3 regions of the Rhizobium sp. BK379 genome follow, and region 1 is predicted to be linked to each of the others. Evidence: predicted binding sites of a transcription regulator. Region 1 holds the regulator's gene; each other region holds the start of a gene.

Region 1 (10,253 bases):
AACCCATGCGGACGGCTTCGCGGATCGAATCTGCGCCGACCGGCAGGATCATGAATTCCTGGAAGTCGATCGGGTTGTCGGCATGCGCGCCGCCGTTGATGATGTTCATCATCGGGACCGGCAAAAGGCTTGCGGAAGCACCGCCGACGTAACGGTAGAGCGGCAGGCCGGCAGCCTGCGCTGCAGCCTTGGCGACAGCAAGCGAAACGCCGAGGATGGCGTTGGCGCCGAGGCGCGACTTGTTTGGCGTGCCGTCGAGTTCGATCATGATCTTGTCGATCTGGATCTGGTTTTCAGCATCGATGCCGCCGATGGCGTCGAAGATTTCCGTGTTGGCAGCTTCGACAGCCTTTTCAACACCCTTGCCGAGATAACGCTTGCCGCCATCGCGGACTTCGACGGCTTCGTGCGCGCCGGTCGAAGCACCCGAGGGAACAGCTGCACGGCCCATGCTGCCGTCTTCGAGATAGACGTCGACTTCGACGGTGGGGTTACCACGGCTATCGAGAATCTCGCGGGCGATGATATCGGTAATTGCAGTCATGGTCTCTTCCTGCTCGGTGGGTGGATAAATCGTTTGAAATCGTCTTAATCGAAGGTGCGCAAATTACAATGCCGCAATTTTGCACGTTCAAGCAGCGCATCAGACGTGGCCTATAGCACATTCATGTCAGGGTTTTGAAGGGAACGGCAGTCGCCGGTCAGCATATCCCACCCGTCGAAAGATGATAAACAGTCCATCCGGGGCAGAATGTTGGCAGGCCGCCACCGTCGATAGCAACCCACGGCTGAAAATCCCTGGAATAGCCCCAATTTTGGACGGTTACATGCCCCTTGATTTCAGCCTTCGGTAACCATCCCGGCTTAATTTTAATACCCGTGTGAGATCCTCAGAAGTCAGTCGTTTCAGCCCTTGGGGCGATACGGAACGGCAGGGATGAAAAGCTGCAGCCTCGCGCCAAAAACAACCAGAACGCGATTTTATCGACTCTCTTGGCGGCATTTCACATGGGGCACAGATGAAACTCAATATTGCACGCAGCCTTGCCATTTTCGGTGCCGTTGTCATCCTCGGACTGGTGACCTCCATCGGCTTGCAGAACTACGCACTCAACATGCTTCGTGTGAACGGGCTGATGTATAAGCAGATCATCTACGGCAAGGATCTTGTCGCCGATATTCTCCCGCCGCCGCTCTATGTCATCGAACCCTACATGCTCGCGCTCGAAGCCGTCGAGCAGCCAGCCTCGGCAAAGGCCAATATCGAACGCATCCAAACGGTTCTGAAGTCGGCTTATGAAGACCGCCGCAAATATTGGTCCGAAACGCCGCTCAGCGCCGATCTCAAGCGCAAGCTTCTCGACAACGTTCTCGTCAAGGGCGACGCGTTCTGGCAAGTCATGAACGAGGAGGCGATACCCGCAATCCTGAAGGGCGACAAGGCCGCCATCGAATCGGCGCTCCCCAAGCTTGCTACGAATTTTCATGTTCACGAAACGGCCGTAAACGAACTCGTGGCGATGGCCAACGCCTTCCAGATGGACGCCGAAAAGCAGGCAGCGGATCAAACGGAACTGCTCTCCGCCGTTACGCTATCGGCCGCCGCGCTTTCCTTCGTGATTATCGTCGTCGGGCTCTACATGTTCCGCCGGCGCGCAATCGTGCCGCTATCGGCGATGCGCGATTATATGGCGGTGCTTGCGAGCGGCGACTATTCCCGCGAAGTTCCCTATGTCAGACGATCCGACGAAATCGGAGAAATGGCGCGCGCGGTCACGGTCTTTCGCGAATCGGCAGAAGAACGCAACGCTATACGCGCGCTGCAGGACGAGGAACGGCAGGTACAGATGCGCCGCGATGCCGAACTGGACGCATCGAAGAGCGTGGAGAATGCCACGCGCCAGCGCGTTATCGAAAGCCTGAGCGCAGGCCTGGAACGTCTCTCACGCGGCGACCTGACCGTGCGTCTCGACGAGCAGTTCGCCAATACTTACGAGAAGCTTCGCGAGACCTTCAACACCAGCATCATCATTCTTTCCGATGCCATGAAAGACATTTATGCCGCCACGAATACGGTCGGCGACAGTTCGCGCGAAATCGCGCTCAGCACCAATGATCTGGCACAGCGCACCGAGAGCCAGGCAGCTTCCCTCGAACAGGCGGCTTCGGCACTGGATCAGATCACGGTCACGGTGAAAAACTCCTCGGAGCGGGCCCATGAAGCCAATGCGATGATGTCAGCCACGAAGGAGAGCGCGGCGCATTCCGCCGAGATTGTTCGTGAAGCAGTGACTGCCATGGAGAAGATCGAGGACTCAGCGGTCAGGATCGGCGATATTATCAACGCCATCGATGAGATCGCCTTTCAGACCAATCTTCTGGCGCTCAACGCGGGTGTCGAGGCAGCACGCGCCGGAGACGCGGGGAAAGGCTTTGCCGTCGTCGCTCAGGAAGTCCGCGAGCTCGCCGGACGCTCCGCCAATCTCGCCAAGGAGATCAAGCTTCTCGTCGAGACGTCGTCGCGACAGGTTTCCGCGGGTGTTGCACTTGTCAACCGTACCGGCGAGGCACTCGGCGATATCGACCGCCAGGTGCTGCAGGTGACGGCGCTGATCGAAGCGATCGTGCGCTCGTCTTCGGAACAGTCGGTCGCGCTCGTCGAGGTCAACGCTGCCGTCAACCGGATGGATCAGGTGACCCAGCAGAATGCAGCCATGGTCGAGGAAACGAACGCCGCATGCCAGGAGCTCGGCACCGAGGCGTCCCAGCTCGGGCGCATGCTCTCCCGCTTCGCACTGGAGGAAAAGCGCCCGTCCCGCGCGGCAGCCTGATGCCGCCCGCTGTTCAGGCGGCCTTGGCGATCGCGTCGAAGGCGAGAAGCTTCTCGAGAAGTCGCGGCATGTCCTTGAGGTAGACCATGTTCGGCCCGTCGCAGGGGGCGTTATCAGGATCCTGATGGGTCTCGATAAAGACACCGGCAACGCCGACTGCCACGGCTGCACGGGCCAGCGTCTCCACGAACTGCCGCTCACCTCCGGAGGTTTCCCCCTGCCCGCCAGGCTGCTGGACTGAATGCGTGGCGTCGAAAATGACGGGGGCGCCCGTTGCCGCCATGATCGGCAGTGAACGCATGTCGGAGACCAGCGTATTGTAACCGAAGGACGCACCGCGCTCGCAGAGCAGAATGTTCGGATTGCCGCTCTGGTTCAGCTTGCCGAGCACGTTCTTCATGTCCCAAGGCGCCAGGAACTGGCCCTTCTTGACGTTGATAACGCGGCCGGTCTTGGCAGCCGCGACCAGGAGATCCGTCTGGCGAGACAGAAAGGCTGGTATCTGCAGGATATCGACGACCTTACCCACTTCGGCGCATTGTTCTTCGTTGTGGATGTCGGTCAGAACCGGAATGCCGAGTTCTTTCTTGAGATCGGCGAAAACTTCCAGCCCCTTTTCAAGGCCGACACCGCGTTTGCTCGACAAGGAAGACCGGTTCGCCTTATCGAAGGAGGTCTTGTAGACGAGCCCGATGCCAAGCTTGGCGCAGAGTTCCTTCAATGTGCCGGCAACCATGAACGCATGATCGCGGCTTTCCATTTCGCAAGCGCCAGCAATCAGCGACAGGCGTGAAGCATTGGAGAAGGTGACCTTACCGGCGCCTTCGCCGACCGTCACCACGGAGTTGGTAGTAGAGCTCATGATGTTTCCTCAAAGGCGAAGAGTACGCCCTGGCCGGGCGCAGGCTTCACCAGAATACGGTTGCCCTTGCGTGTATAGGTCACCCCGTTAGCAGCCAAATGCGCTTCTGTCACGGCCAGATCGCCGACAGCAAAGCGGATCGCCCGACCGCGCAGACCACGATCGGTATCCGACGTGGCAAGATCGAAATAAGCCTCCAGCCCTTCCGGGGTCATCAGGCTGATCTTTGCGTTTCCGGTGGGCACGTCCAGCCCGAAACTCGTGACCTCAGTAGATGCGCCTTTTGCCGTGGAGCGAACGAACTCACCGAAGGCTGTCGGCTCGGGGGCCGCGAGCGCGATCTCGGCAATGCCTGTGACACCATTGGCATGGGTCTCAAGCGCGGTCCGGTCGGCAGGAAGCGGATTGACGCGTTCGACTGCGAAGAGAAAGAAATCCGGTGCCCGCAAGTCGCCAGCGAAGGCCAGCCGGAAGCCGGCAATATTCTCCGTGCCATCCGGCATTTTAACAGGGCGCTCGAACTGCAGCACAGAACCGGCACTCATACTGTCCTTCACAAATCGAGCATGTTCGTGCTTTGCATCTGCCGTCGCAAAGGCAATCGCGGACAGTCCTTCGCTGCCGCAGCGGAAGCGAAAAGCTTGATTGCGGGCGGTGAACACATTGCCATCGTGTGCTGCCTCCTCGCTCTCTTCGACGCTCGCGACACCCAGGGGCTCCAGATAGGTTTTGTCGGCAAAGAAAACGCAGGCATTTTCGGTCCCAAAAGGATGACGGGCATCCGGCGCCACAGTGAAACCAACCTTGCCCAGTCTTTCGCGGGCAAGGTCGATATCGGTAACCGGCAAAACGAGATGATCGATTGCAAGCGTATCTTGGCTCATTAGGTCCCCTCCAACAGTCACAAGGAGATGTGCTTCAGCAGGTGTTGCGAGACAAGGCCGGGAAGGCCCGGGCGCGAGAAAAATAAAATTCTCACCAGAATGGACAGAAGTTTTACGAAAATTTAGCTACTTGCAGAACACATATGGAACATATAGTGTCCGTTCTGGATTTGTTTCAAGACTGGGGTGCACGCCATGCTTACGCGCAAACAACAGGAACTCCTTCTTTTCATTCACGAAAGGATGAAGGAGTCAGGCGTTCCTCCGTCTTTCGACGAGATGAAGGATGCTCTGGATTTGGCCTCGAAATCCGGCATTCACCGGCTGATCACGGCGCTTGAGGAACGCGGCTTCATTCGCCGGCTTCCGAACCGCGCACGTGCGCTCGAAGTCATCAAACTGCCGGAGGCCTACAGCCCCAGCCTGCAGCCACGTCGCGGCTTTTCACCGAGCGTCATCGAAGGCAGCCTCGGCAAGCCGCAGCCCGTTGCAGCGCCCGCTCCGGCAAAGCCAGCGCCTGCTACCGATAACGGCAACTCGGTCTCCGTCCCGGTCATGGGCCGTATCGCCGCCGGTGTGCCAATCTCGGCAATCCAGAACAATACGCATGACATCACCGTTCCTGCCGATATGCTCGGCTCCGGCGAACATTATGCGCTCGAAGTTCGCGGCGACTCGATGATCGAAGCCGGCATCTTCGATGGCGACACCGTCATCATCCGCAATGGCAGCACCGCCAACCCGGGTGATATCGTCGTTGCCCTCGTCGACGACGAGGAAGCAACACTCAAGCGCTTCCGCCGCAAGGGCGCATCGATTGCGCTCGAGGCTGCAAACCCTGCCTATGAGACCCGCATTTTTCCGCCGGATCGAGTGAAGGTTCAGGGAAAGCTCGTCGGCCTCATTCGCCGCTATCACTGACCGGTGACTGGCTTGCGTCTGCGAATGTATCGCTGCGCCAGTCATAGGCGCGGTGGCGCATCCAGGGGCGTTGCAAGGGGCCGAATGCGGTTGCGACATCGATTCCACTATCTGTGAAGCGAAGCTCGACAGAACCTGTCTTGCGCAGCGTCTCGCCGGTAAAGAGCAGCGCGCCGGAACGACAACGGTCGAAGCGCAATCGGACAGGGGTTACGACAATATCGGCCGTATCGCAGGCTGGCCCGAGATAGGCAGCATTTTCGATGACAGTCAGTTTCTTTCCATTGCCCAGCAAGGCAGTACACCAGGCGCGCTTTTGGCAAGAGAATCGTGACGTAGGGCTGATGGCGAGTACCTGCCTCATTGCCTCTCTGGCTTCATTCTGTTGATCGGGTGACAGCTGCAATCTTTTGCCATCTGACATGGTGGGTGTCTTGGTTGCTTGAAGCATAACCGGCTTCTGATGCTCTTCGATGGCAAGTGCCCTCTGCCATTGTTCGAAAATGAAGGCTGGCGGCTTTTCACGGTTTGAAGCCATTGCCTCTCCATCGATTACAGCGACCAGGCTGCCGTCTTCCGAGATGGCGACGTCGGGCACCGCTTCTGATGGAAGCAACACAACAGCGAACGTTGAAACAGTGATTATCGCGGTTCCGATATGCCGCAACCGGGTTCTGAGCAAGGTCAGCAACAGGAAGCCGAAGACGGCTGCCGGAAAGTACCAGCCGGGTAAGCGGGCAACATCTATATTGCCGCCCCACCCCGCCACCGCCTTTGCAATGGCGATCACCAGGTCTAGCCCGAAGCCTGCCACCGGCCATAGCCAGCCATCCAGACCAAAAGGCATCAGCAGCATCGCCAGCATGCCGGCCGGCATGACGATGAAGGAAATAACCGGCATGGCCGCGAGATTTGCCGGCAAGCCGTAAGCAGTCAGCCGGTGGAAATGTTCGATCGAAAACAGCGCCGTCGAGAACCCACCGATGAGAGACGTCAGGAAAATGCCGCCGAAGAAGCCGCCGACCATGAAGAAAGGTTTCATGATCGGAAGTTTGGCAAAGGCATTCTCCCTCATCGGCCGCCCTTTCCAGAGGTCGTATCCGGCGACCAGGGCAAGTGTTGCGGCGAAAGACATCTGGAAGCTCGGTCCGAGCACTTCCGATGGTGAGACCGCGAGGATCACGAGAGCCGACAGCGCCACGTTTCTGAGGCTGATCGACGGCCGGTCGAAGAAGACGGCAACCAGCATGATCGCCATCATGATGAAGGCGCGTTCGGCTGAAACGGCAAAACCCGAGATCAGATAGTAAGCCGTCACCGCAGCGAGTGCGCCGGCTGCCGCGATCTTCTTGATCGGCCACGCCTGCGCAATACCCGGGAACAGGCTGAGAATGACGCGCAGCCCGACAAAGAAGATACCGGCGGAGAGTGCCATATTGAGGCCGGAGATCGCCACGATGTGGGCAAGGCCGGACTGCCGCAGTGCCTCCGTCGTTTCATCCGAGATCGCTCGTCTCTCATCGGTGACAAGTGAAGCGGCAAAGGCCCCGGTGTCGCCCGGCAGAGTGGAGCGGATCCGATCGCCGATGCCGCTTCGCAGGCGGTAGAACCACTCCAGGGCGGCTTCGCCGACAGAGCTCGCTTGTTCCGGCTGTTCTGTAACCTTCTTCGGTGCTCCATAGAAGAAGCCGTTGGCACCGATGCCGTCAAAATAGGCGCTGAAGGCAAAATCGTTGAGGTGAGGAAGCGCGGGTCCTGCCGGAGGCGTCAGACGCGCCCTGCCCTCAATGATATCGCCGAGTTCAAAGGGCCGGGCGGCGCCGCGTACGAGCACAGAGATGCGCTCGGGAGGACGCTTGATTTCGGGGGCATCCGTGCCGGTGACGTCAAGGATATAACGCCAGCGCCCTTCACCATCGCCTTCTCGCCGTTCGATCCGGCCAGTCAGCGTTGTCGTCACGGCTGAATCGAGGATCAGCGTCCTTGCCCGCCATGTTTCGATCTGTGCCGAGAGCATTCCGCCGGCAAAGAGAAGCAGGGCAAGCAGTATTGCCCGCAGTCTCGTCCGGGCGTGGCCGCAGAGCGCAACGGCAATGAGGAGAACGAGCAGGCAAAGGCCGAGCGAGACCGCCGGAACGTTCGAGGCTGCCAGAAACCAGGTCGCAGCACCCGCACCAAGGAAGACCGGCGAGAAGAGAACGAGGCGACCGTGGCCGGCTTCTTCGGCCGCCATACGCACGGACGACCCGGCGTATCGTTTTGCAACGGTTGCCAATCGCCATCGAAACGGGATCGCAACCTGCGTCCGAACCGATAGAGGCACAACGGCGCGCGGCACGACACCAGCAAAATCCATATTTTCATCAATGGATTGCTCGTACCGTTCTCTTGTCTCCAACCCCGTCATAATCGCCTGGACCCGCCCCCGGATACCGTCAGAATGCAACCTCAGATCAAAACGCGCAAACAATAATCGATTGAAATACGAGGAAAATTCACAGGAGCGAAAAAACCAGTCAAATCATGGTGTTCTGCTATGCATTCAGCTCATCGCTGCACTGCCTAAAAGATGATGCCGCGATGCACAAAATGGCATCACGGTAACTTGGCATTAGCTTCCCGATCATATAGCTATCGCTGAGGACGCTTAACTCTTATGGCGCTTTTGCGGCGCCACCGCCACTCCGGAGGATCAGCATGACGGATCAAAGCGCTACAATCAAAATCGGTGAAAAATCAGTCGACCTGCCCGTGCGAAAAGGCACGGTTGGACCTGATGTCATCGATATCGGTGCACTCTACAAGAACACGGCTTCCTTCACCTACGATCCCGGGTTTACGTCGACCGCATCCTGTGAATCGAAGATCACCTATATCGACGGTGACGAGGGTGTGCTGCTGCATCGCGGCTATCCGATCGAGCAACTGGCCGAGCACGGCGACTTCCTCGAAGCCTGCTACCTGCTGCTTTACGGCGAGCTGCCGACCGCAGCTCAGAAGAAGGACTTCGACTACCGCGTCACGCACCACACCATGGTGCACGAGCAGATGAGCCGCTTCTTCACCGGCTTCCGCCGCGACGCCCACCCGATGGCCGTCATGTGCGGCTGCGTCGGCGCGCTTTCGGCCTTCTATCATGACTCTACCGACATCACCGATCCGCACCAGCGCATGGTCGCCAGCCTGCGCATGATCGCCAAGATGCCGACGCTCGCTGCCATGGCCTACAAGTACCATATCGGCCAGCCCTTCGTTTACCCGAAGAACGACCTGGACTACGCGTCCAACTTCCTGCGTATGTGCTTTGCCGTTCCGTGCGAAGAATATGTCGTCAATCCGGTGCTTGCACGCGCCATGGACCGTATCTTCATCCTGCATGCCGATCACGAGCAGAACGCGTCGACCTCGACGGTCCGTCTCGCCGGCTCTTCGGGCGCCAACCCGTTCGCCTGTATCGCTGCCGGCATCGCCTGCCTCTGGGGCCCCGCTCACGGCGGTGCTAACGAAGCAGCTCTCAACATGCTGACGGAAATTGGCACGGTTGACCGCATTCCGGAATATGTCGCTCGCGCCAAGGACAAGAACGATCCGTTCCGCCTGATGGGCTTTGGTCACCGCGTCTACAAGAACTACGATCCGCGCGCCAAGATCATGCAGAAGACCACGCATGAAGTCCTCGGCGAACTCGGCATCAAGGACGATCCGCTTCTCGAAGTTGCGATGGAACTCGAGCGTATCGCTCTGACCGACTCCTATTTCATCGAGAAGAAGCTCTATCCGAACATCGACTTCTATTCGGGTATCACGCTGAAGGCTCTGGGCTTCCCCACGACGATGTTCACCGTGCTCTTCGCTCTCGCTCGCACCGTCGGCTGGATCGCACAGTGGAACGAAATGATCGAAGATCCGGAACAGCGCATTGGTCGTCCGCGCCAGCTCTATATCGGCGAGCCGAAGCGCGATTACGTGCCGGTTTCCAAGCGCTAAGAGCTAACCTTTAGACAAAAAAGAACCCGGTCAGGAATGACCGGGTTTTTTGTTGGCGAGAACATCGAGCAATATCTGCGCCGCGTGCTCTCCGGGCGGACTTTTCGTCCGCATGCGCTGCCAGATGAGCTCGTAACCCTCCTTCATCGCCTTGAGCTGGTAGGTGTCGGCTGACAGCCTTTCCATCCAGCGTGCGAGGCTGGCACCACGAACAATGTCGTTCAAATATTCCGGCACGACGGCGTAGTCGGCGATCAGATTGGGCAATGCGCCGGTCCAGGTCTTGATGCCCGATGTCAGCATGCGCATGATCCAGTCGACCTTGTAGGCGGAAACGACGGGAACATCGGCAAGCGCCAGTTCAAGGATCACGGTTCCGGATGCCGCCATGGCCGCATCGGCTTCAGCGAAGGCTTTCCACTTCGCCTCGGCACCGACGACGATGTCAAGCTTGGCCGACCATCCCGCCGTCAGTTCGCGTACGAGTGCCTCCTTGTGCGCTACCGTTGGCAGAATGAAGCGCATCGCGCCATTGCGGGCAACGAGCTCATGAGCGGCAGCCTCGAAATAAGGCAGAAGCTTCCTGATCTCTGACGAACGCGAGCCGGGAAGAAGCAGGATCGTGCCATTGCCCGGCCTCCGACCGTCGCGCAGGCGGCGGGTTTCCAGAAGCGCGGGATCCGCGACCAGACGATGCCCGACGTAAGTGGTGGTCGGGCCATTGAGGCGCTGCATCGCTTCGGGCTCAAAAGGCAGAACGGCCAGCAC
Region 2 (10,253 bases), on a different contig from region 1:
CCGGCTGAACCCGGATAGGATCGAAAATGATCTCCGTTTTTCCCTTCTTCTTCGCCTCGGCTAAAATCGCATCCCTGTTCCTGTATCTCTCCTCAAGCTGCTGTGCCTGCGCATGGGCCCGCACCACGCCGGCAACCGAATTCCGGTCCGCGATGCCGAGGCCGCCGAGCTTCAGGCAGGCCGCCTGTACGACCATCTCTTCAGGCTTCGAAGCGCCTTCGAGGAACGAAAAATTCGTCTTCGCGCCGATCTCGAAAAATGCCGGTTCGGGTTTCATGCAAAGACCCCATGCATGAACCAGCGAGGATCGGGGCTGTCTCCATAGAGACCCTGGCGATAGATCCAGAAGCGGTGACCGGCCTCATCCTCGATCCGGAAATAATCCCGCGCTTCGGCATCATCGCCATCGATCCACCATTCCATGGCAATTCGTTCAGGGCCTTCGCTTCTTGCCACCTGATGCTGCAGGCGCCGCCACCGGAAAGTCTGCGGCGCACCGTCGGGCACTTCGGCAAATGCGACCTCGACCGGCTCCGGCGTTGCAAAGAGCCGCAGCGGACGTTCCTCACGAAAAGGCAGCGCGCGCCTCTGCTCTGATTTGCGCCGTGCCGGAAGGTTCTCCATTGCCGATACCGTGATGACGGCGCGCTCCGGCACGTGGCTCTCCCGAAGCTGGAAGCTCTGCAGGCAATCCGCGCCAAGCCGGGCCGCGACACGGTCGACAAAACTCGAAAGCGAGATTTCCCCCTGTCGATCTCCCTCGAAATCACCCTGCGCATCGTTGAACGGATCATGCCGCAATACATTCAGGCGCAGGATCTCAAAACCATAGCCGGCGTCGATATCGTCATAGATCACCTGTAGGCGCTCGGAAAATAATCCCGCTATAAGCTTCGGTTCGCGAAGCGGCCGCGAGGCCCCGACGGAAATGCGGTAAACCCGGCCATCGACACGAAACAGCACCAGTTCGAACACCCGTCCGCCGGCGCCGCGCGCTTCCAGAGAGGGTTTAAGTGATATGGCAACCTGCCCGGTAACGGCGAGGATCTGTTCCTCCGTTCCGATCGGCTCGGCCAGGCGACATTCGGAAGAGAGGCTGGCAACGGGAAGCCGGGGCGAAATCGGCTCCTCTTCATGGCCTAACGCCTGATCGAGGCGCAGCAGCAGTGCCGGCCCGAAGCGGCGGGTCAGCGGCGCCCGCGGCGCATGGATAACGTCACCGACATATTTGAGACCGAGCTTCCTTAAGGCATCGACAGTCTGGCCTTCCAGCCGCAGGGCCGCGACGGGCAGCGGCATCAGCATGCGCTCACTCTCCTCGTCGTCCACGACGCCACCCTGTCCGAAACGGGAGACAGCCCAGGAAAGACCAGGCGACGAGGAGATCGCACCCCGCGCATCAAGCCCCATATGAAAGAGCCGTGACAGGATATCCTGAAGAAGCGCCCTCTCCCCACCGAAGAGATGAGCGCAGCCGGTAATATCCAGAAACAGCCCATCCTTTCCATCGAGCGCCACCATCGGTGTATAGCGGTCGCACCAGTCAGCAATCGCCTCCAGCAGCCGGCGGTCGGCCGCCGGATCCTCTTCCACGACATCGAGCGCCGGATACATGGCGCGCGCCTCGGCAACGCCTTGCTCCTTCCGCAATCCCAGCTTCTCGGCGAATTCATCCAGCGCCGTCAGCCGCATGGCATTGTTGAGCTTGCCGGAACAGACGAGTGGGGCCGCCGCTTCAGGACGCCCTTTCGAACGCCAGGACAGACCCCATCGCCTGCGGGCGATGCGGTCCGTTGGCAGATGCGGAAAGCTGAGCGACAGAATGCGCTGACTGTTCGCCTGGAGGGCGAGCGAAGCTTGGTTCGTTGACGGGGAGAAATTCGCGTTCATGGGGGTTCCACTCCAGAAGACAGGAGAGCGGGGCCGGATTGCGGCTCTTCTCCAGCGTGAGACGGAAAATCGGATTGCCGATGCTGCCGGAAAGTTTTGATCCGTCCGGCAACGGTCGCAGATCCGACGGCGCCGGCTCGACATGCAGGCGGAAGGCGGCACTGCTCGCCTCCTCCTCTCCCGCCTGCCGGAGGAGAAAGAGCGGACGCTGCACCGCACGCGCCCTGAGACTGAGCCGGCGGCTTTCGGTCAGGCCGAAATGCAGGGGATTGCCGCGCACTTCGAAGACGACGGCCGAGAAGGCAGCACTTTCGATGGCTGCTTCCGCCAGCCAGAGCGCATCTTCCAGCTTGCGCGGCGCGGCATGGAAAAACCTCTCCGGCTTCAGCCCGAAATCCCTCAGCCCCGGAGCATAAGGGCGCCCCGCCTCCAGTGTACCGACAACATCACCGATCCAGAGCAGCGGCAGCAGCCTGCTGGTCTCCTCCTCCTGCTTCTGCAATCGCGCCGCAATGGCCATCGCCAGACCACTTGCCGCCCCTGCATCGCAAGAACTCGCCGCGCGAAATTCGGTAATTGCATCGAGCTGAAGGCCACCTTCCAAGGCGTCATCGAACTGCTCCACACCGAAAGGCAGGCGCGGCAGAATGCGCCCCTGCCGCCGCTCGCGCCCTTCCGACAGGGCTTCCCGTTCCGCTGCGGCCAGCGCCGGCGCGGACTTTCCCTCCAGTCGGGCAATGGTTTCGCGGAGCGCAAAAAGCCGCTCGCGCGCCAGGGCGGTCTGCGCCATGGCGGTCTCTCCATTCGTCTTGTTCCTGTTATGTTCCTATGGATTCCAGAGCTCTAATAAAGAGTCAACCGTCATTTTATAAGAATTTATTCCTGCCTTTGATTCCGCACTCGAAAATCGGCGATAAAGGTTCTATATGGGCCGGCAAAGGAAGGAATATTCATGGCCCACGTAGACCGGAGCGATGATTGGCGGGATCGCCATGCGCCGACGATCAGCACCTTCGAGTCGCTGGCAATGGAGGCCTACAGCCATCTGCCGGACGAATTTCGCAAGCTGACGACCAATCTGACCATCGAAATCGAAGACTTCCCCGATGACGAAGTTTTCGAGGATATGGCGCTTGAAACACCCTTTGACCTGCTCGGCCTTTTCGAGGGACGCGGCATTTCGGAGCGCTTTACCGTGGAAACCGGCGAGATGCCGAACCGCATCCGCCTCTATCGCCGTCCGATCCTCGATTACTGGGCCGAAAACGACGAAACGCTGGGCGACATCATCACCCATGTGCTGATCCATGAGATCGGCCACCACTTCGGCCTCAGCGACGATGACATGGAACGCATTGAGGCAAGCGCCGAAGAAGCGGCCGAACGCTGAACTTATTGCTCGGACAGCTTCATGTCCGGGTGATAATCCTTACCCTCGACGTCCTTGACGACGGCCTGGCCACACTGCATCTGGCCGGTCGCAGCGTTGAAGCTATAGGTGGGCGAGCCCGACAGCGACCAGCCCTTGTTCAGCGCCGCCGTCACCTTGTGGCAGAAGGAAGCGTCATCGGGACCGGTCAGGAAGCGGTAGAGTTTCATCAGGCGGGCTTTCTTGCTGAAATCAGGTGCGCTTTATGGACCAGAGCTTCCGCCTGGACAAGATGCAGCCGCTCGATCATCCGCCCGTTCGCATTGATGACGTTGTGTCCCTCACTGGCGGGGTCGGCAAATGCGGCGATGATGGCCTCCGCCTCCGCGATCTCCTCCTCGTCAGGTCCGAAATGCACGTTGGCGGCTGCAATCTGCGTCGGATGGATCAGCATTTTTCCGGCAAAACCCATGGCACGGCCCTGCCCGCATTCGGCATCGAAGCCATTGCCATCCCGGAAATCGTTGAACACGCTGTCGAGTGCATCGAGACCGTAGGCTTTTACTGCCAGAACGACCTGCATCAGCCAGGGCACGAGATAGGTCCGCCCCGGCTGCGGCAAGACGCCCGTTTCCTTGCGCAGATCGTTGAGCCCGACGACCAGGCAATCGAGCCGTGATCCCGGTGTGCGGCCGGATTCGGCGATTGCTGCGGCATTCAGCACGCCGCGCGGCGTCTCGATCATCGCCCAGATGCGCAATTCGTCCGGCGCATAAGCTTCGGCAAGCAGATCACCGATGGCCATGACGTCCTGCGGTTCGTCCACCTTCGGCAGGAGAACGGCATCGGGCGATAATGTCTTTATCAGCTCCAGATCCACCAGCCCGTATCCGGATGACAAAGAGTTGATGCGGATGATCCTTTCCTTGCCCTCAAGCGGCGGTCCGGCAAAAAAAGCTTTCAGATTGTCTCGGGCTTCCGCTTTCTTATCGGGGGCTACGGAATCCTCCAGATCAAAAATAACTGCATCGCAATCAAGGGAATAGGTCTTTTCAAGCGCCCGCGCATTGATGGCGGGCACGCTCAGCACAGAGCGGCGCAGACGCAGGGAACGGAGAGGTGGTGTTCGGCTCATGGATTATTAGTGCCAAGCTTCGCAAAACCCGGCAAGACAACAAAAAGCCATGCTTGGCTTGCAGAGAGAAAAAAGAAGGACCACATTCCTTTCCGTAGAAAGGTCTCTAACCAATGCAGAACATTCGCTCCATCTTCTTCATGCTTGCCGGCGCCACGGTTTTCGTAGCCATGCTGCTTCTCACATTCTCGGTCACGCTCGCCGTCGGCGGCATCCTGACCGTGCTCATGGTCGGCCGCGCCCTTTCGATGAAGATGAAGCCGGCTCCCGTCCGCGCCCGCGCTGACGGCAAGCGCGAAATGCGCATCTGGAACGACGGCCGCGGCACCATCATCGATCTCTGATCGCTTTTCCCTGAAAATTCTGACCGACATTGTCGGCTCACACTCCCTTGCTACGTCCTTGAAGCAGCCGAGCATTCAGCCGGCACTTCAAAAAAAGAATGGAGGACGAGCATGGACGCGATGGAAAGCAACCAGGCCAAGATGCCGCCGGTCAAGAATGGCCTGCTTCCTTATCTGACGGTCGATGGCGCGGCAAAGGCTGCGGAATTCTACAAGAAGGCTTTCGGCGCCGAACAGGCCTATATCGTGCCGCCCGATGAAAGCGGCCGTACGATGCATATACACCTCTATATCAACGGCAGCTCGCTAATGCTGTCGGATGCCTATCCGGAATACGGTCATCCCTTCAAAGGCCATGAAGGTTTCGCCATCCAGCTTGTCATCGATGATATCGATTTCTGGTGGGATCGCGCGGTGGCTGCCGGCGCCGAAGTGGTCATGCCGGTCGAACTGATGTTCTGGGGCGATCGCTACGGCCAGCTTCGTGATCCGTTCGGCGTGCTCTGGGGCCTGAACGCCCCATCCAAGTAAAGGCCAAGTAAGAAGTCATACGCAATCGGCGGGCCACGCGAAACGTCGCGTGGCCTGCATCGGCGAAAGATTCTTCTTCATTTCGGCGGAAAACTGGAATAGATGCAAATTCAGAAAGTACGTTTTGCTGAAATGGAGCATGGGTCATGGATAAATTCGTGAAGCTCACGGGCGTTGCAGCGCCCCTGCCGGTCGTCAATATCGACACCGACATGATCATTCCGAAGGACTATCTGAAGACCATCAAGCGCACCGGCCTTGGCAAGGGCCTTTTCGCCGAAGCCCGCTACAATGAAGACGGTTCCGAAAACCCTGATTTCGTCCTGAACAAGCCGGCATACCGCGAGGCAAAGATCCTGGTTGCCGGCGACAATTTCGGTTGCGGCTCCTCGCGCGAACATGCTCCGTGGGCACTGCTCGATTTCGGTATCCGCTGCGTGATCTCCACCAGCTTCGCCGATATCTTCTACAACAACTGTTTCAAGAACGGCATCCTGCCGATCAAGGTCAGTCAGGAAGACCTCGACAAGCTGATGGACGACGCCGAACGCGGCTCCAACGCCGTTCTGAGCGTCGACCTCGAAAACCTCGAAATCACCGGTCCGGACGGCGGCTCGATCAAGTTCGATCTCGACGAATTCAAGCGTCACTGCCTGCTGAACGGCCTCGACGATATCGGCCTGACCATGGAAAAGGGCAAGGCGATCGACGAATTCGAAAAGAAGAACGCCGCTTCGCACCCCTGGGCTGCCTGAGCCCTATCAAATTGCTTTTAGATCAAGCCGGGCTTTCTGCCCGGCTTTTTCTTGCCCGGGTCTCAGAGAAATTTCCCTTTCCAGAGGTCAAGCTTTTCGAGCGACACGCCGATACCGCCGCAGACTTCGATGAGCGGATTGTTAAAGCGCGACAGCAGGTCAGCGTGGACATCGGCGACGGCCAGTGCTGCACCACAGGCCGGTTCGACCAGGATGCGCTGCGCATCGGCAAATTTCCGGCAGGCGGCAACGGCATCGGCATCGCTGACGAGAACACTTTCAATCGGATGGTGCTTTGGCAGATCGAAAACATGCTGCGCCACCTGCCGTGCGCCGAGTGAGGTGGCAATCGATGTAATGGCCGGTAGCGAAATACGCTCGTTGGCCTTGAGGCTGGCATGAAATGATGCCGCTCCCTCCGTCTCGACGGCAATGACAGGCACGTCGAAAAGCCCATTCCGCCTCAATCCCTCGACGATTCCGGCAAGCAACCCGCCGCCGCCAACGCTGGTAACGACGCAGTCGAATTTGGCCCCTTTCGCCACCACCTCGTCGATCAGCGTGGCATGGCCATCCCACAGGAGCGGATGATCGAAAGGATGCACATAGGTTGCCTTGCGGCTCTCAGCGAGAGCGATTGCATGCGCATTGGCCTCGTCGAAGACAGACCCATGGACGAGCACCTTGGCACCTGTTGCAGCAATCGTCCGGCGCACGTCCGGCGCTGTCGTCTCGGGCACGACGATGGTAACAGGCACGCCGAGCGCCCGTCCGGCATAGGCCGCGGCAATGCCGGCATTGCCGCCCGAAGCGCAGAAGATCTCGCGCGCGCCGTTTTGAACCTCATGCTGGCAAAGCCTGCCGACGCCACGAAGCTTGAAGCTGCCGGAAGGCTGTAGCGCATCGAGCTTCAGCCAGAGCGGCTTGCCACTGGCGCTGTAATCAGGTGCCGTCTGGAAGAGAGGCGTGTCGAGATGGAGAGGCGCGAAAGACATGGACGAATATCCGAAAAAGAATGGGCAGGGTTATCGTTCTAGCCCGTTTGCGAGCACGGGAGCAACCGTGTCGGACATCACAGGACACGAAGCCAGGCGTACCGATTCACCCCTTCTCTCGCTTGAAATGCCCATTTCCGGGGTCTAAGAAGCCGCAGCTTGTTTTTCCGCGGAGGCTTTCATGACAGTGCGCAATCTTTTCCTGCTGCCGGGCGACGGCATCGGCCCCGAAGCCATGGGCGAGGTCCGCAAGATCATCGCTTACATGAACGAAGCGATGAATGCCGGTTTCGTCACCGATGAAGGCCTCGTTGGCGGTTCTGCTTACGATGCGCATGGTGCGGCGATCTCCGAAGACGACATGAAGAAGGCGCTCGCTGCCGATGCCGTGCTCTTCGGTGCCGTCGGCGGCCCGAAGTGGGATAGCGTTCCCTATGAAGTTCGCCCGGAAGCAGGCCTGCTGCGCCTGCGCAAGGACCTGGAACTCTTCGCAAACCTGCGCCCGGCAATCTGCTATCCGGCGCTTGCTTCCGCTTCCTCGCTGAAGCCGGAACTGGTCGAAGGCCTCGACATCCTCATCATTCGTGAACTGACGGGCGGCGTCTATTTCGGCGAGCCGAAGGAAATCATCGACCTCGGCAACGGCCAGAAGCGCGGTATCGATACCCAGGTTTACGATACCTACGAAATCGAGCGCATTGCCGGCGTCGCCTTTGAAATGGCCCGCACTCGCAACAACCGCGTCTGCTCCATGGAAAAGCGCAACGTCATGAAGTCGGGCGTGCTCTGGAACCAGGTCGTGACGGAAACCCACAAGGCGAAATATTCCGACGTCCAGCTTGAGCATATGCTGGCCGATGCCGGCGGCATGCAGCTCGTGCGCCAGCCGAAGCAGTTCGACGTCATCGTCACCGACAACCTCTTCGGCGACATGCTCTCCGACGTGGCCGCCATGCTCACGGGCTCACTCGGCATGCTGCCGTCTGCCTCGCTCGGCGCCCCGGACGGCAAGACCGGCAAGCGCAAGGCGCTCTATGAGCCGGTGCACGGCTCAGCGCCCGATATCGCCGGCAAGGGTATCGCCAACCCGATCGCCATGATCGCCTCTTTCGCCATGTGCCTTCGCTACTCCTTCAACATGGTCAAGGAAGCGGATAACCTGGAAAAGGCGATAGCAAACGTGCTCGACAAGGGCATCCGCACTGGCGACATCATGGCACAGGGCAGCCGCCAGGTCGGCACCGTCGAAATGGGCGAAGCCATTCTCGCCGAATTCAAGGCGCTTTCCGCCTGATATTTCACGTGAAACGCTTTTCGGCCCTTCGCACCCGTGCGGAGGGCCTTTTATTTGGCACGGTTTCATCCATCAGCGCCAAGAGCGGTCATTACCAGGATCGAAAAGAATTATCTGAGCAAACCCGGTCTGTGTCGTAATCCTGTGCATCTTCACTGCCTATTCCTAGTCCTAAAGGATTATACGGGTAGTATGGATGCGGGCACTTTTAGTCTCCCTGGACAGGCGCTGGCGCAGGAATAGATGCGTCATGCCACCATTGCGCTGGCGCGCATGCCTTTTCGTTACCCTGAATGCCGTCATCCTTTCCATGCTGATCTTCGATGCACCGATTGGTGCCGGTCACCTGCCGGAACCCATTCAGCGCTTTGGGGAAATGTTGACCGATTTCGGCGATTCCGCCTGGCTGATCCTCACCAGCGTCCTGCTCTTCTTTCACGGCAGAGCTGGCTACAAACTCTTGAAAAGCGCAAAGGCAAGGGCCCAGGCGCTCTATGTGAGCTGGATCGGCGCCTATCTGTTCACGACTGTCGTCTTTTCCGGTCTGCTTGCAAATCTTCTGAAACGCACGATCGGTCGTGCGCGCCCTGAACATTTCCAGGATCTCGGCGTGCTTTCCTTCACGCCGTTCTCCGGCCGCGCTGCGTTGGAGAGTTTTCCGTCAGGCCATTCGACCACGGTAGGCGCTTTCTTTGCCGCCTTCGCGTTGCTCTTCCCGCGCTACCGAGTTCCCTTCATCGCCGGCGCCATCTGGCTCGGCATGACGCGTGTCATGGTCGGCGCGCACTATCCGAGCGATGTCATAGCCGGCCTCGCCTTCGGCGCCTGGTTCTCGCTGCTGACGGCGATCGTCTATGCCCGCTACGGCCTGCTTTTCAGGCTTGCGCCGGACGGCTGGCCGATGTCCAAGCGATACTTCCCGGACGCATAAGAGATGCGCATGAGAAAATGACACATGAAAAACCCGGCGCCTTTCGGGCGCCGGGTCTTTGATTTCAGGATATCCACCGCGTCTCAATCCATTGCGTGAATATCGCGGTTCTTGGTTTCCGGCAGGAACAGAATACCGATGACCAGCGTGATCGCTGCGAAGACGATCGGATACCAGAGGCCATAATAGATGTTGCCGGCGGCAGCACTCATCGCGAAGGCCGTAGCAGGCAGCAGACCGCCGAACCAGCCGTTGCCGATATGATAGGGCAGCGACATGCCGGTATAGCGGATGCGGGTCGGGAAGAGCTCGACCAGTAGTGCCGCGATCGGGCCGTAGACCATCGTCACGTAGAACACGAGCACGAAGAGGATGGCAATCGTCCCCACCCAGTTGACGCGGGCAGGATCGGCCGTCATTGCGAACGAACCGGCACCGGGGATCGTGTAGACCGCCATATCCGTCACGCTTTTTGCTTCATCCGCCGTCAGCAGCTTGCCGGCAACGAGTTTGTCGGCCGGCAGCGTTTCCTTCTGGCCGGCACGTATCGCATCGGCATTGAGGGTGAGCTCCGGATTGGCAGCGATGAAGGCGTCGAGCTTGGCATCGGCAACCTTGGCAGCGCCGCGCTTCAGCGGGTAGCCAGCATCATGAAGGGCAAGATTGACACCCTTTTCGAAGGCGGCGCCGGTCTTGGCCGCATCAGCACCGGCTGCAACGGAGTCGTAGCTGGTGATCGTATCGTCACCGACCTTCACGGTTGCAGGCTGGCCAACTGGACCCGGCACCACGTCATAAGGCACAGAGTTCTTGGTCAGGAACGCCGTTGCGATGTCGCAGGAGCTGGTGAATTTCGACGTACCGGTCGGATTGAACTGGAATTTGCAATCCGCCGGATCGGCCGTAACCGTTGCCCGGATCGTCGCCTGCGCCTCGTAAAGGGCCGGGTTTGCCGTATAAGTCATCGCCTTGAACAGCGGGAAGTAGGTGACCGCTGCAATTAGAAGAC
Region 3 (10,253 bases), on a different contig from region 1:
TTCTTGCCGCTAGCGGCAAGGTCGCGGGCGAATTCCAGCCCGCCGGCAAAAACGAGCTGGTAGCCGATCTTGTAGAAGAGAACGTCATCGCCGAGCGTGGAAACCAATCTTTCCGCTTCGCCAATCGTTGGAACATCCAGTCCGACGATCAACCGCTCGCGTGCGTCCATCTCAAATCATCCCCGCCAGTCTTCAATGGGTGTCCAGTCGCATGATAAGCGCCGATCCGCAAGGCCGAAAGCATAGAGATTGCCGCCGCCGGCCGGCTGGTCGCGATCACGCGCAATGGGGGCTCCGGCCAGTTGGCATTTGAGCAGCGTTCCAACGCCGCCATGGCCGACGAAGGCGATCGGCGCTGTCCGGTCATGGGAGGATAGGATGGTTTCGACGGCAGAAACGATGCGGGCCTGCGCATCAGTGGCCCGTTCCCAGCCCCTGAAGCTCTCTTCCGGGTGTGCGAAAAACCAGTTGGCGGCCTCTTCGAACTTGTCCGGTGGCAGGAAACCGGTGGCGGAGCGGTCGTTCTCATGCATGCCATGCACGATCTCGATTTTCACGCCTGACGCCGCTGCAAGGATTTCCGCCGTCTCGATCGCTTTCGTCTCGTCGCTGGAGACGATACGGGTCAGCCGTTTCGCCCAGTCGCTTGAAGCAGCCTTGCGGGCGCGTTCTGCGCCAATGTCGGAAAGCCCCCACTTGGGAACGGGAACCTCAGGGTCGATCTTGACCTGGGGATGAGTAATATAAAGTCCAAACATTTATCCGCGCCGATAGATCCAGAGTTGAGCTGGAGGAATATTGCGCACGATGAAATCAAAATGATGAATGCTGTAGCGATCGGCATTGGCAACGATCGGCGAGACCGCGCCATAGGAGATCTGCACTACCGGCCGGCCCGCCGGCATGCGATCGAGCAGGCTTTCCAGGAGCGCGATGCGCGCCTGCATGGGAAAATTCAGAAGCGGTATGCCTGAGATCACAGAATCGAACGTCTGGTCCTTGAACACGCCGAGCGTCCGGTCGAGATCGAAGGCATCGCCGTTGATGAAGTTCACGCCTGGATAGAGGCGTACGAGATGTTCGTAGAAATCCGTCGAATATTCGATGGCGACAAGCTTTTCCGGCTTTATGCCATGCGCGAGGATCGCCTTGGTGATGGCGCCCGTGCCGGGCCCGAGTTCGAGCACTGGCAAGTCCGAATGCGGATTTGCGACACTCGCCATCTTGCGGGCGGTAATCGAGGAAGTCGGAACGATGGAGCCGACAGTTTTCGGCCCCTGCATCATGCCCTTGAAGAAGCGGATTTCCTCGTCAAACTTCCTGCCGAGCCGTTCCTTGAGCCGCAGTGCCATGCCGTCCTCCCATGCCTGCCGTTAAACCCTCCCTTAATTGCAGGAGGACGAAGCAAAAACAAGAGGCGATGTCGCGATCAGGAAAGTTTCGACGACAAAAGCGACGCGAGATTAAACGCGCATCGGCATCAGCACATAGAGAGCGTCGTCACCTGCGGTGTCACGCACAAGTGTCGGCGAGCCCGCATCGGCCAGAAGGAAGATTGCCTCGTCTCCGGAAAGCTGCGCGGTGATATCGAGCAGATATTTGGCGTTGAAGCCGATTTCCATCGGGTCGGTATCATAGCCGACTGCGACTTCTTCGGTCGCACTGCCGGAATCCGGATTGTTGACGGTGAGCAGAAGCTGGCCGTCGGAAAGGGCAAGCTTTACGGCGCGCCCGCGCTCGGAGGAAATGGTCGAAACGCGATCGACGGCCTGGGCGAAGCTCGTGCAATCGACGCGCATTTCCTTGTCGTTATTGGTGGGAATAACGCGCTGATAGTCTGGGAAAGTTCCGTCGATGAGCTTCGAGGTCATGACGATGCCGCCGATAGTGATGCGGATCTTGGCGTCGGAAACTTCCACGGTGACGACCGCATCAGGCGAGTCGACGAGCTTCTGCAGTTCGCCGACCGTCTTGCGCGGAATGATGATGCCCGGCATGCCTTCAGAGCCCGAGGGCGCATCGACATCGGCGCGCGCCAGGCGATGACCGTCGGTGGCGACAGCACGCAGCTTCAGATCGCCGCCGCTCTCGATCGTGTGGAAAAAGATGCCGTTCAGATAGTAGCGTGTTTCTTCGGTCGAGATCGCAAACTGCGTGCGGTCGATCAGCATCTTCAGGTCGCTTGCCTTCAGCTTGAAGGAATGCGTGAAAGTGCCGGCGGTCAGGTCGGGGAAGTCGGATTCCGGCAGGCACTGCAGCGAGAATTTCGAGCGGCCAGACTGAACGTTCATCGAGCCGCCATCCTGGGTGGTGGCAAGCAGCACTTCTGCGCCATCGGGAAGCTTGCGGACGATGTCGTAAAGAAGATGGGCCGGAACGGTGGTGGCACCCGCCTGCTCGACATTGGCAGGTGTGGCTTCGGTAATTTCCAGATCGAGATCGGTTGCCTTCATGTCGAGGCTCTGACCATCTGCTTTCAACAGCACGTTGGACAGGATCGGGATCGTGTTGCGGCGTTCGACCACGCGGTGGACGTGGTTCAGCGACTTCAAAAGGTTTGACCGCTCAATAGTAATACGCATGGGATGCTACCGCTTTCGACCTTTATTGCCCGGGCGCAAAAAGCGCCGCGTCACTGTTTCCCCTTCGGGAGAGGGGAGTGGACGGGCAAAATGGCAGAACTTTGCCAGCGATTGCAAGAGGCATGGCCGTCCACAGGCTCGCAAATGCCGTTTTGCAGCGCAATGCTCACAGAAATTGCGGCTCTTGTCGAAGCAGCACCGCTCGCCCATAAAGGCAAGAGGCTGGCGGGACGAAAGCGAGTGACATGACGGAAGAGGTAAGAGCGGAAACCGGCGCCCGGCGCGGCTTTCGCCTGCATAATATTGCGGTGCCGGCACGCCCGCTCGAACCGGCCCTCTATCTCGTTGCCACGCCGATCGGCAATCTGGGCGACATTACGCTGCGGGCACTGGAAACGCTTGCCGGTGCCGACGTCCTGGCCTGCGAGGACACACGCGTTACCCGCGTCCTGCTTGATCGCTACGGCATCCAGAACCGGCCTTTCGCTTATCATGAACATAATGCCGATGAGGCAGGGCCGAGGCTCCTGCAGGCGCTCGAGGCGGGCAAGTCGGTGGCGCTTGTTTCCGATGCCGGCACGCCGCTTGTATCTGATCCCGGTTATCGTCTAGCGCAGCAGGCGATCGAGGCAGGTTACCGCGTTATCCCCATTCCCGGCGCTTCGGCGCCGCTTGCTGCCCTCGTCGGTTCAGGCCTGCCAAACGACGCCTTTCTCTTTGCGGGCTTCCTGCCGACCAAGGACAAGGCTCGCCGAGCCCGTCTCGCGGAATTCGCAAACGCACCGGCGACACTGATCTTCTTTGAATCGCCCCACCGCATCGGTGCGACGCTGCTTGCCGCGGCCGATGTGCTTGGCGGTGCGCGCCAGGCGTCTGTATGCCGCGAACTGACGAAGACCTACGAGGAGTTCCGCCGCGGTACGCTTTCCGATCTTGCGGTCCACTATGAAGAGCATGACAATGTGAAGGGCGAGATCGTGCTGGTGATCGGCCCGCCGAAAGAGCAGCCCGCCACCGAAGCCGATGTCGACGCGATTCTCACCGATCTCGCGAAATCCCTACAAACGGCCAAGGCCGCGACCGAGGCTGCCCGCTTGACCGGCCTGCCACGCAAGGTGCTCTACCAGAAGCTTCTCGATATGAAGGCGGCGAATGGCTGACGGCGAAGCGACGCTCCGCAGGAGAAAGGCGCTGCGCCGGGGCTCGGCCGCGGAATATATTGCCGCTGTTTTCCTGATGCTGAAAGGCTATCGCATCCTTGCCATGCGCTACAAAACGAAGCTCGGCGAGATCGACATCATTGCCCGAAAGAGGGACCTGGCCGTCTTCGTCGAGGTCAAGGCGCGCGCCGACGAAACAGGTGCGATAGATGCCGTCTCCTACACGTCACAAAATCGAATCCGGGCTGCAAGCGATCTCTGGCTTGCCCGTCAGCGCGATTATGCGCGGCTATCGCAGCGCTACGATATCGTTGCGATAGTGCCCGGGAAACTGCCTCGTCATTTCCCGGATGCCTTCTGATCTCTCGCCGAGTTTATTCTGGCGGCAGTGACGGTATCCGCAAGTCGTCGGCGGCGAGCAAGTTTTCATTAAAATTTTAGCGCCTGCTTGAACGGCCCTTTACGACTCTTTTGTTATCCACGGTTGAGCTAGGGGTAGCAAATTGGGGGTTATGCATGGCCTGGAAGATGATGCTTGCAACCGCCGTCGCCATGGCGGCGCGATCCGTGCCTTATGCGGCGCTGAAACCATCGGGGAAAATATTCATCGCTCACGCAAGCGATGGCTTGGTTCTGAAACCGACGCCGATCAATCCGGACTGGATCATCAGCGGAAACCCGCAGGCACGCACGGCAGAACATTCCCGCGGCCATGACGAGGCGTCGCTGACGGCGATCTGGGATTGCACATCGGGTGAATTCCGCTGGCGTTTCGGCTGGGACGAAACGGTCATGATCCTCGAAGGCGAGGTGCATGTCACCACCGAAGACGGAACGGAACGCACGCTGAAGACCGGTGACGTCGCCTTCTTTGCCGGCGGCACCTGGGCCAACTGGAGGGTCGATAACTACGTCCGCAAGGTCGCCTTCCTGCGCAAGCCCTTCCCGAAGCCGCTTGCCATCGCCTACCGCCTGCGCAACCTGTTGCGCAACAGCGGTGGCTCCGGTATCGCAGCCTGAAAATTGCGCATCCCGAAACGCCCGAAGCCATTGATTGCCGTTGCGTTTGATACCTGACCGACCTACATCTGGGCGGCATCAGCTCAAGGGACGGAAATGGCCAAGATCAAGAACGTAGCGGTCCAGATGGACCATGTCTCCGGCATCAACATCGCGGGCGATTCCACCTTCGCCATGAGCATCGAGGCGCAGGCGCGTGGCTACAAGCTCTTTCATTACACGCCTGATCGCCTGAGCTTCCGCGACGGCAAGCTTTATGCCTCCGTCGAGCCGATGGTGTTGCGCGACGTCAAGGGTGACCATTATGAGCTTGGTGCGCCCGAACGCGTCGACCTCTCGACCATGGATGTCGTCCTGCTGCGCCAGGATCCGCCTTTCGACATGGCCTACATCACCTCGACGCATCTTTTGGAGCGCATCCATCCGAAGACGCTTGTCGTCAATGATCCGGCCTGGGTGCGTAACTCGCCCGAAAAAATCTTCGTCACGGAATTTTCCGACCTCATGCCGAAGACGCTGATTACCAAGGATCCCGCGGAGATCCGCCGCTTCCGCGACGAGTTGGGCGATATCATCCTGAAGCCGCTCTACGGCAATGGCGGCGCAGGCGTCTTCCACTCCACCAAGGATGACCGCAACCTGTCCTCGCTGCTCGAAATGTTCGGCCAGCTCTTCCGCGAGCCCTTCATCGCCCAGCAGTACCTGCCCGACGTGCGTAAGGGCGACAAGCGCATCATCCTCGTCGACGGTGAATTTGCCGGCGCCATCAATCGTGTTCCCGCCGAGCATGACAGCCGCTCCAACATGCATGTCGGCGGCCGTGCTGAGCCAACCGAACTGACGACGCGCGAAAAGGAAATCTGCGATCGCATCGGCCCGGCCCTGCGCGAACGCGGCTTCCTGCTCGTCGGCATCGATGTCATCGGCGATTACATGACCGAAATCAACGTGACCTCGCCAACTGGCATCCGCGAAGTAAAGAAGTTCGGCGGCGCCGATATCGCAAGCCTTTTGTGGGATGCTATCGAGGGCAAGCGCGGCTAAAGCAAAGCCAGGAATACTTCCGGACTACCAAAAGTGTTCTTGTCGTTCCGCCTTTGATCGCCTCCGTTCCAAGATTGCAACCCGCTGCAATTTGATTGCAGCGGATAGCTGAATTCGTTCGCTTATCGTTCTTGTTTTATTCCGGCTTCCATGCCAGATTGTGACCGCCTTCATAGGTTGGGTATCGGGGTCACGGGGCAGGGGCATGGTCGCGCGCGTCAGTACGGTTGCATTTCAGGGCATTGAAGGTGTTCCGGTCGAGGTCCAGGTCATGGTCGCTCCCGGGAAAATGGGGATCCAGATCGTCGGGCTTCCTGACAAGGCGGTCGCGGAAAGCCGCGAGCGGGTGCAGGCAGCCCTGCACGCTTCCGGCCTGGCGCTGCCGTCCAAGCGCGTGACGGTCAACCTTGCGCCTGCCGACCTTCCCAAGGAGGGCAGCCATTTCGATCTCCCCATCGCACTTGGACTAATGGCTGCACTCGGCGCAATTCCTGCGGATGCCTTGTCCGATTACGTCGTCGTCGGAGAACTCAATCTCGACGGTACGATCGCCGCAATCGCCGGCGCTCTCCCGGCTGCTATCGGCGCCAACGCGACGGGCAAAGGGCTGATCTGCCCTGCCGAAAGCGGAGCGGAAGCCGCCTGGGCCGGTTCGGACGTCGATATCCTGGCGCCGCGCAGCCTGATAGCACTCGCCAATCATTTCCGCGGCACGCAGATCCTGTCGCGACCGGAACCATCCATTCGTCCGAATGCCGCCAATCTGCTCGATCTCGCCGAGATCAAGGGCCAGGAAAGCGCCAAGCGGGCCCTGGAAGTGGCGGCTGCCGGCGGCCATAACCTCATCATGGTCGGGCCGCCCGGTTCCGGCAAGTCGATGCTGGCGTCCAGGCTACCGTCCATCCTGCCGCCGCTCTCGGCGGCCGAATTGCTGGAAGTCTCGATGATCCACTCCATCGCCGGTCAGCTCTCCGGTGGCAAGCTCTCCGACCGGCGGCCATTTCGCACGCCGCATCATTCGGCGACGATGGCGGCCCTCATTGGCGGCGGCCTGCGCGCCCGGCCGGGCGAAGCCTCGCTTGCCCATCACGGCGTGCTTTTCCTCGATGAATTTCCCGAATTTGCACCACAGGTGCTTGATGCCCTGCGTCAGCCGCTGGAAAGCGGCGAATGCGTCATCGCGCGGGCCAATCATCGGGTCTCCTATCCCGCGCGGATCCAGCTCGTCGCGGCCATGAATCCGTGCCGCTGCGGTATGGCAGGTGAACCCGGCCATACCTGTGCCCGCGGGCCGCGCTGCATGACGGATTATCAGGCCCGTATTTCCGGCCCGCTGATGGACCGTATCGATATCCGCATCGACGTGCCGGCGGTCTCCGCCGCCGATCTTATCCGGCCGACGGCAGCCGAAGCGAGCGCCGATGTTGCCCGGCGCGTGGCCCGCGCCCGTGACATCCAGCGCGAACGGTATGCATCAGCAGGCGCAAGGGGCATTTCGACCAATGCCGGCTGCTCCACTTCGATGATCGAGAAATTTGCTGAGCCGGATGCGGCCGGATTGCAGCTGTTGCGCGATGCCGCGGACAAGATGAAGTTCTCGGCGCGGGGTTATCATCGCGTCCTGAAGGTTGCCCGCACGCTCGCAGATCTCGACGGCAAGGATACGGTTGGCCGTATCCATCTGGCAGAGGCGATTTCCTATCGCGTCGCCGGCGCAAGGCTGACTGCCGCTGCATAAAATGACCGCTGGGTGAGAGACAAGATCCTGGTGTGGATCAAGGCAGGGCCAGGGCTCTATCTCGCCATTGCTGGCGCAACCTGTTTTGCGGCGGAAACATCCGCACGATGTGATCGGGTCTTGGGAACAGCAGAGATGCGGCAGGCCAAAACCGTAGCAGCGAACGACGCAATTCAAGATGTTGGCGAGGTTAAACGGAGTGCCAAGACAGTTGGCATCGCCTGAAAGAATAGGCTCGCAGCTTCTTCCCGCCTCAAGCGCAGCGGGGTTGTGGTGTATGAAATAAGCAAGCGTTTCCAAACGCTTGTCGAAAATCTTGGCCCAGTTGGGAATAACTGTGCTTCGCCGGCGATCTAGTTCGTCAGCGAGAGCGTGGATGATTTACTGCTTTCGCCACTCGAAACGCCCTCAACGAGGGGAGGTATGCGATGTCACTTCGCGTCGTCCCGGGATCGGCTGCTGTGGCCGCGTTTAGCCTGTCGCCGAAGCCTGAATTCGTTGCCCCGGCACTTGCTGGGACAATCGGGGAACCAACGGCTGGTTTCTACAAAGATGTATCGAGGTCACGGCGACGATTTATGAGGGCATCCGAGCAGACGAATATCTCGGCGAGTTCTGTGTCGGGGCAGGATAATATAGCCAAGGCCGAGGTGTCCGCGCTGAAACAGCTTCGCCCTGGTGCTTGCGAAGAGTTCGAAGGCCTGCGGGCGGTGATAGCCGCAAGGAACGGACAACCGAGGAACCGGCGGAATACAGGCGGTTGTCAATGAAAGGGGCTGGCTTTGATTAAGGGCACTGATCTGACGATATCCGAATGCCTTCGTGATCCTCTTATTGCCGTGCTGATGCATGCCGATGGCGTGAAACTAGAAGACCTCAGGCAATTGCTTGAGGCGGCGGCCCGCAACTGGCAGTCTAAGCTGGATAATTGTCTGAATACAGGTGCGAGGGACTGGTCGACGGAAATGCAGACCCCTTTGCAACGAACGGGGGATGCCGTTTCCCTCATTGGCATGGCAGATGTTTGATGATCATGTTTGGTCATTCTCGATCCGGACCACGCCCGGAACCCACGCGCTAAAGCAGGCGCCGTTCTTACCCTATGAATTGAACGTAGAATTGCCAGATATCATCATAGCCTCTCCTGTGGAGTTCAGACGCATGAAGTGGGACACGTCAAAAAGATTAGAGCCGATAGTTCTCGTTTTTGCAGAAAGGAGAGAGCGCAGGGTCGTCCGCACAGCTCGCGAGGCGGCCGAAGTATTGCTGAGGGACTGGCCGGCCGAGGAGGGAGAGGAATTCCTGGTGGCGGTGAAAACCTGTTTGGACGTCATTACCGGAAAGGCCGAACCTGAAAAGCTGCACCAGGCGATCGTCCGTGCAGCATATGAAGCTGGCATTGCGGCGATCACCACTGATCATCGACTGGGTGTCGTGAGGATGTATCCGCGACCGCACATCGCGTCGGTAATGTCAGGCTGACACCGGCAGCATGATAAAAGGGGCGCCGAAGCGCCCCACGAACGGTGACACGAAGTGCCGAAATCCAATCAGCTTCCGAGACCTTCGAACAACGCCGTCGAAAGATAGCGCTCAGCGAAGGATGGAATGATCACGACAATGTTCTTTCCGGCATTTTCCGGACGACGACCCACTTCGATCGCCGCCGTCAATGCCGCACCCGAGGAGATGCCGACCGGCACGCCTTCGAGCCTGGCGACGAGCCGAGCCTGCTGGAAAGCGTCGTCATTGCTGACGGTAACCACCTCGTCATAGATGCTGGTGTCGAGGATTTTGGGCGCGAAACCCGCGCCGATGCCCTGGATCTTGTGCGGGCCAGGCGTGCCGCCTGAAAGGATCGGTGAATCGGTCGGCTCGACGGCCACGACCCGAATATCCGGCTTGCGGCTCTTCAGCACCTGGCCAACGCCAGTGATCGTGCCACCGGTGCCGATACCGGCCACGAAGATATCGACGTTGCCGTCGGTGTCGTTCCAGATTTCCTCCGCCGTCGTCTTGCGATGGATTTCCGGGTTGGCGGGGTTTTCGAATTGTTGCGGAATAACAGCGTCTGGCAGCGAGGCGGCGAGCTCCTCGGCCTTGGCGATCGCCCCCTTCATTCCCTTCGCCCCCTCGGTCAGCACCAGCTCCGCGCCGAGCAGCGCCAGCATCTTTCGGCGCTCGACGGACATGGTTTCCGGCATGGTCAGGATCAGCCGGTAACCCTTGGCAGCGGCAGCAAAAGCGAGCGCGATACCGGTATTGCCCGAAGTCGGCTCGATCAGCACGGTCTTGCCGGGCGAGATCTTGCCCTGCGTTTCCAGGCTCTCGATCATGGCGACGCCAATACGGTCCTTCACCGAGGCGATCGGATTGAAGAACTCGAGCTTTGCCAGAATGTTCGCCACGACGCCCTTTTCCTTGGCGATCTTGTCGAGGCGAACGATCGGCGTGTCGCCGATTGTATCGGTAATGGAGGAATAGATGCGGCCGCGGCCCGGTTTGTGCGACATGGTGCTCTCCCTTTGAAATCCATATTGAAATCTGCGGAGAGAATAGGGTCAAAGTGGCGGTGAGACCAGAGTGGCTTCACCCGTCGGCCGTGCAAGCCAGAGAAAAAATCCTTTGAAAACCGTTCGTTGCCGAATGTTTATTTCAGGCGGCACGCGTTGCGATGAAGGCTGCCGTGCCCGCCAGGATGCTGGCTGC

Evidence for each region. Region 1 encodes LexA, which represses DNA repair genes until DNA is damaged. Its sites were predicted from a motif close to TGTTCNNNNTGTGTTCNG; they were not measured.
Region 2: FHT93_RS23530 (metallopeptidase family protein) is a predicted target of LexA. The motif match lies at 2,701-2,718, and genes of this name have one in related genera.
Region 3: FHT93_RS12310 (YifB family Mg chelatase-like AAA ATPase) is a predicted target of LexA. The motif match lies at 5,933-5,950, and genes of this name have one in related genera.

The regions. Positions count from the first base shown of each region.
Region 1 covers NZ_JACIAD010000001.1:207,358-217,610, reverse strand. The annotation lists gene eno (phosphopyruvate hydratase) at 1-544, opposite strand, end outside; gene FHT93_RS01205 (methyl-accepting chemotaxis protein) at 1,020-2,831, shown strand; gene kdsA (3-deoxy-8-phosphooctulonate synthase) at 2,845-3,693, opposite strand; gene FHT93_RS01195 (VOC family protein) at 3,690-4,577, opposite strand; gene lexA (transcriptional repressor LexA) at 4,773-5,498, shown strand; gene FHT93_RS01185 (ComEC/Rec2 family competence protein) at 5,479-7,731, opposite strand; gene gltA (citrate synthase) at 8,196-9,485, shown strand; gene lpxB (lipid-A-disaccharide synthase) at 9,516-10,253, opposite strand, start outside.
Region 2 covers NZ_JACIAD010000005.1:383,588-393,840, forward strand. The annotation lists gene FHT93_RS23520 (error-prone DNA polymerase) at 1-277, opposite strand, end outside; gene FHT93_RS23525 (DNA polymerase Y family protein) at 274-1,824, opposite strand; gene FHT93_RS35690 (hypothetical protein) at 1,736-2,680, opposite strand; gene FHT93_RS23530 (metallopeptidase family protein) at 2,843-3,280, shown strand; gene FHT93_RS23535 (DUF1737 domain-containing protein) at 3,283-3,489, opposite strand; gene FHT93_RS23540 (CoA ester lyase) at 3,489-4,394, opposite strand; gene FHT93_RS23545 (hypothetical protein) at 4,508-4,738, shown strand; gene FHT93_RS23550 (glyoxalase/bleomycin resistance/extradiol dioxygenase family protein) at 4,850-5,269, shown strand; gene leuD (3-isopropylmalate dehydratase small subunit) at 5,416-6,024, shown strand; gene FHT93_RS23560 (pyridoxal-phosphate dependent enzyme) at 6,087-7,019, opposite strand; gene leuB (3-isopropylmalate dehydrogenase) at 7,201-8,313, shown strand; gene lpxE (lipid A 1-phosphatase LpxE) at 8,510-9,244, shown strand; gene FHT93_RS23575 (MFS transporter) at 9,328-10,253, opposite strand, start outside.
Region 3 covers NZ_JACIAD010000002.1:258,844-269,096, forward strand. The annotation lists gene pyrF (orotidine-5'-phosphate decarboxylase) at 1-170, opposite strand, end outside; gene FHT93_RS12275 (histidine phosphatase family protein) at 177-758, opposite strand; gene pmtA (phospholipid N-methyltransferase PmtA) at 759-1,352, opposite strand; gene dnaN (DNA polymerase III subunit beta) at 1,464-2,582, opposite strand; gene rsmI (16S rRNA (cytidine(1402)-2'-O)-methyltransferase) at 2,828-3,742, shown strand; gene FHT93_RS12295 (YraN family protein) at 3,735-4,103, shown strand; gene FHT93_RS12300 (cupin domain-containing protein) at 4,259-4,762, shown strand; gene gshB (glutathione synthase) at 4,859-5,806, shown strand; gene FHT93_RS12310 (YifB family Mg chelatase-like AAA ATPase) at 6,012-7,544, shown strand; gene FHT93_RS12315 (hypothetical protein) at 8,330-8,572, shown strand; gene FHT93_RS12320 (DUF982 domain-containing protein) at 8,706-9,026, shown strand; gene cysK (cysteine synthase A) at 9,095-10,057, opposite strand; gene FHT93_RS12330 (LysE family translocator) at 10,200-10,253, opposite strand, start outside.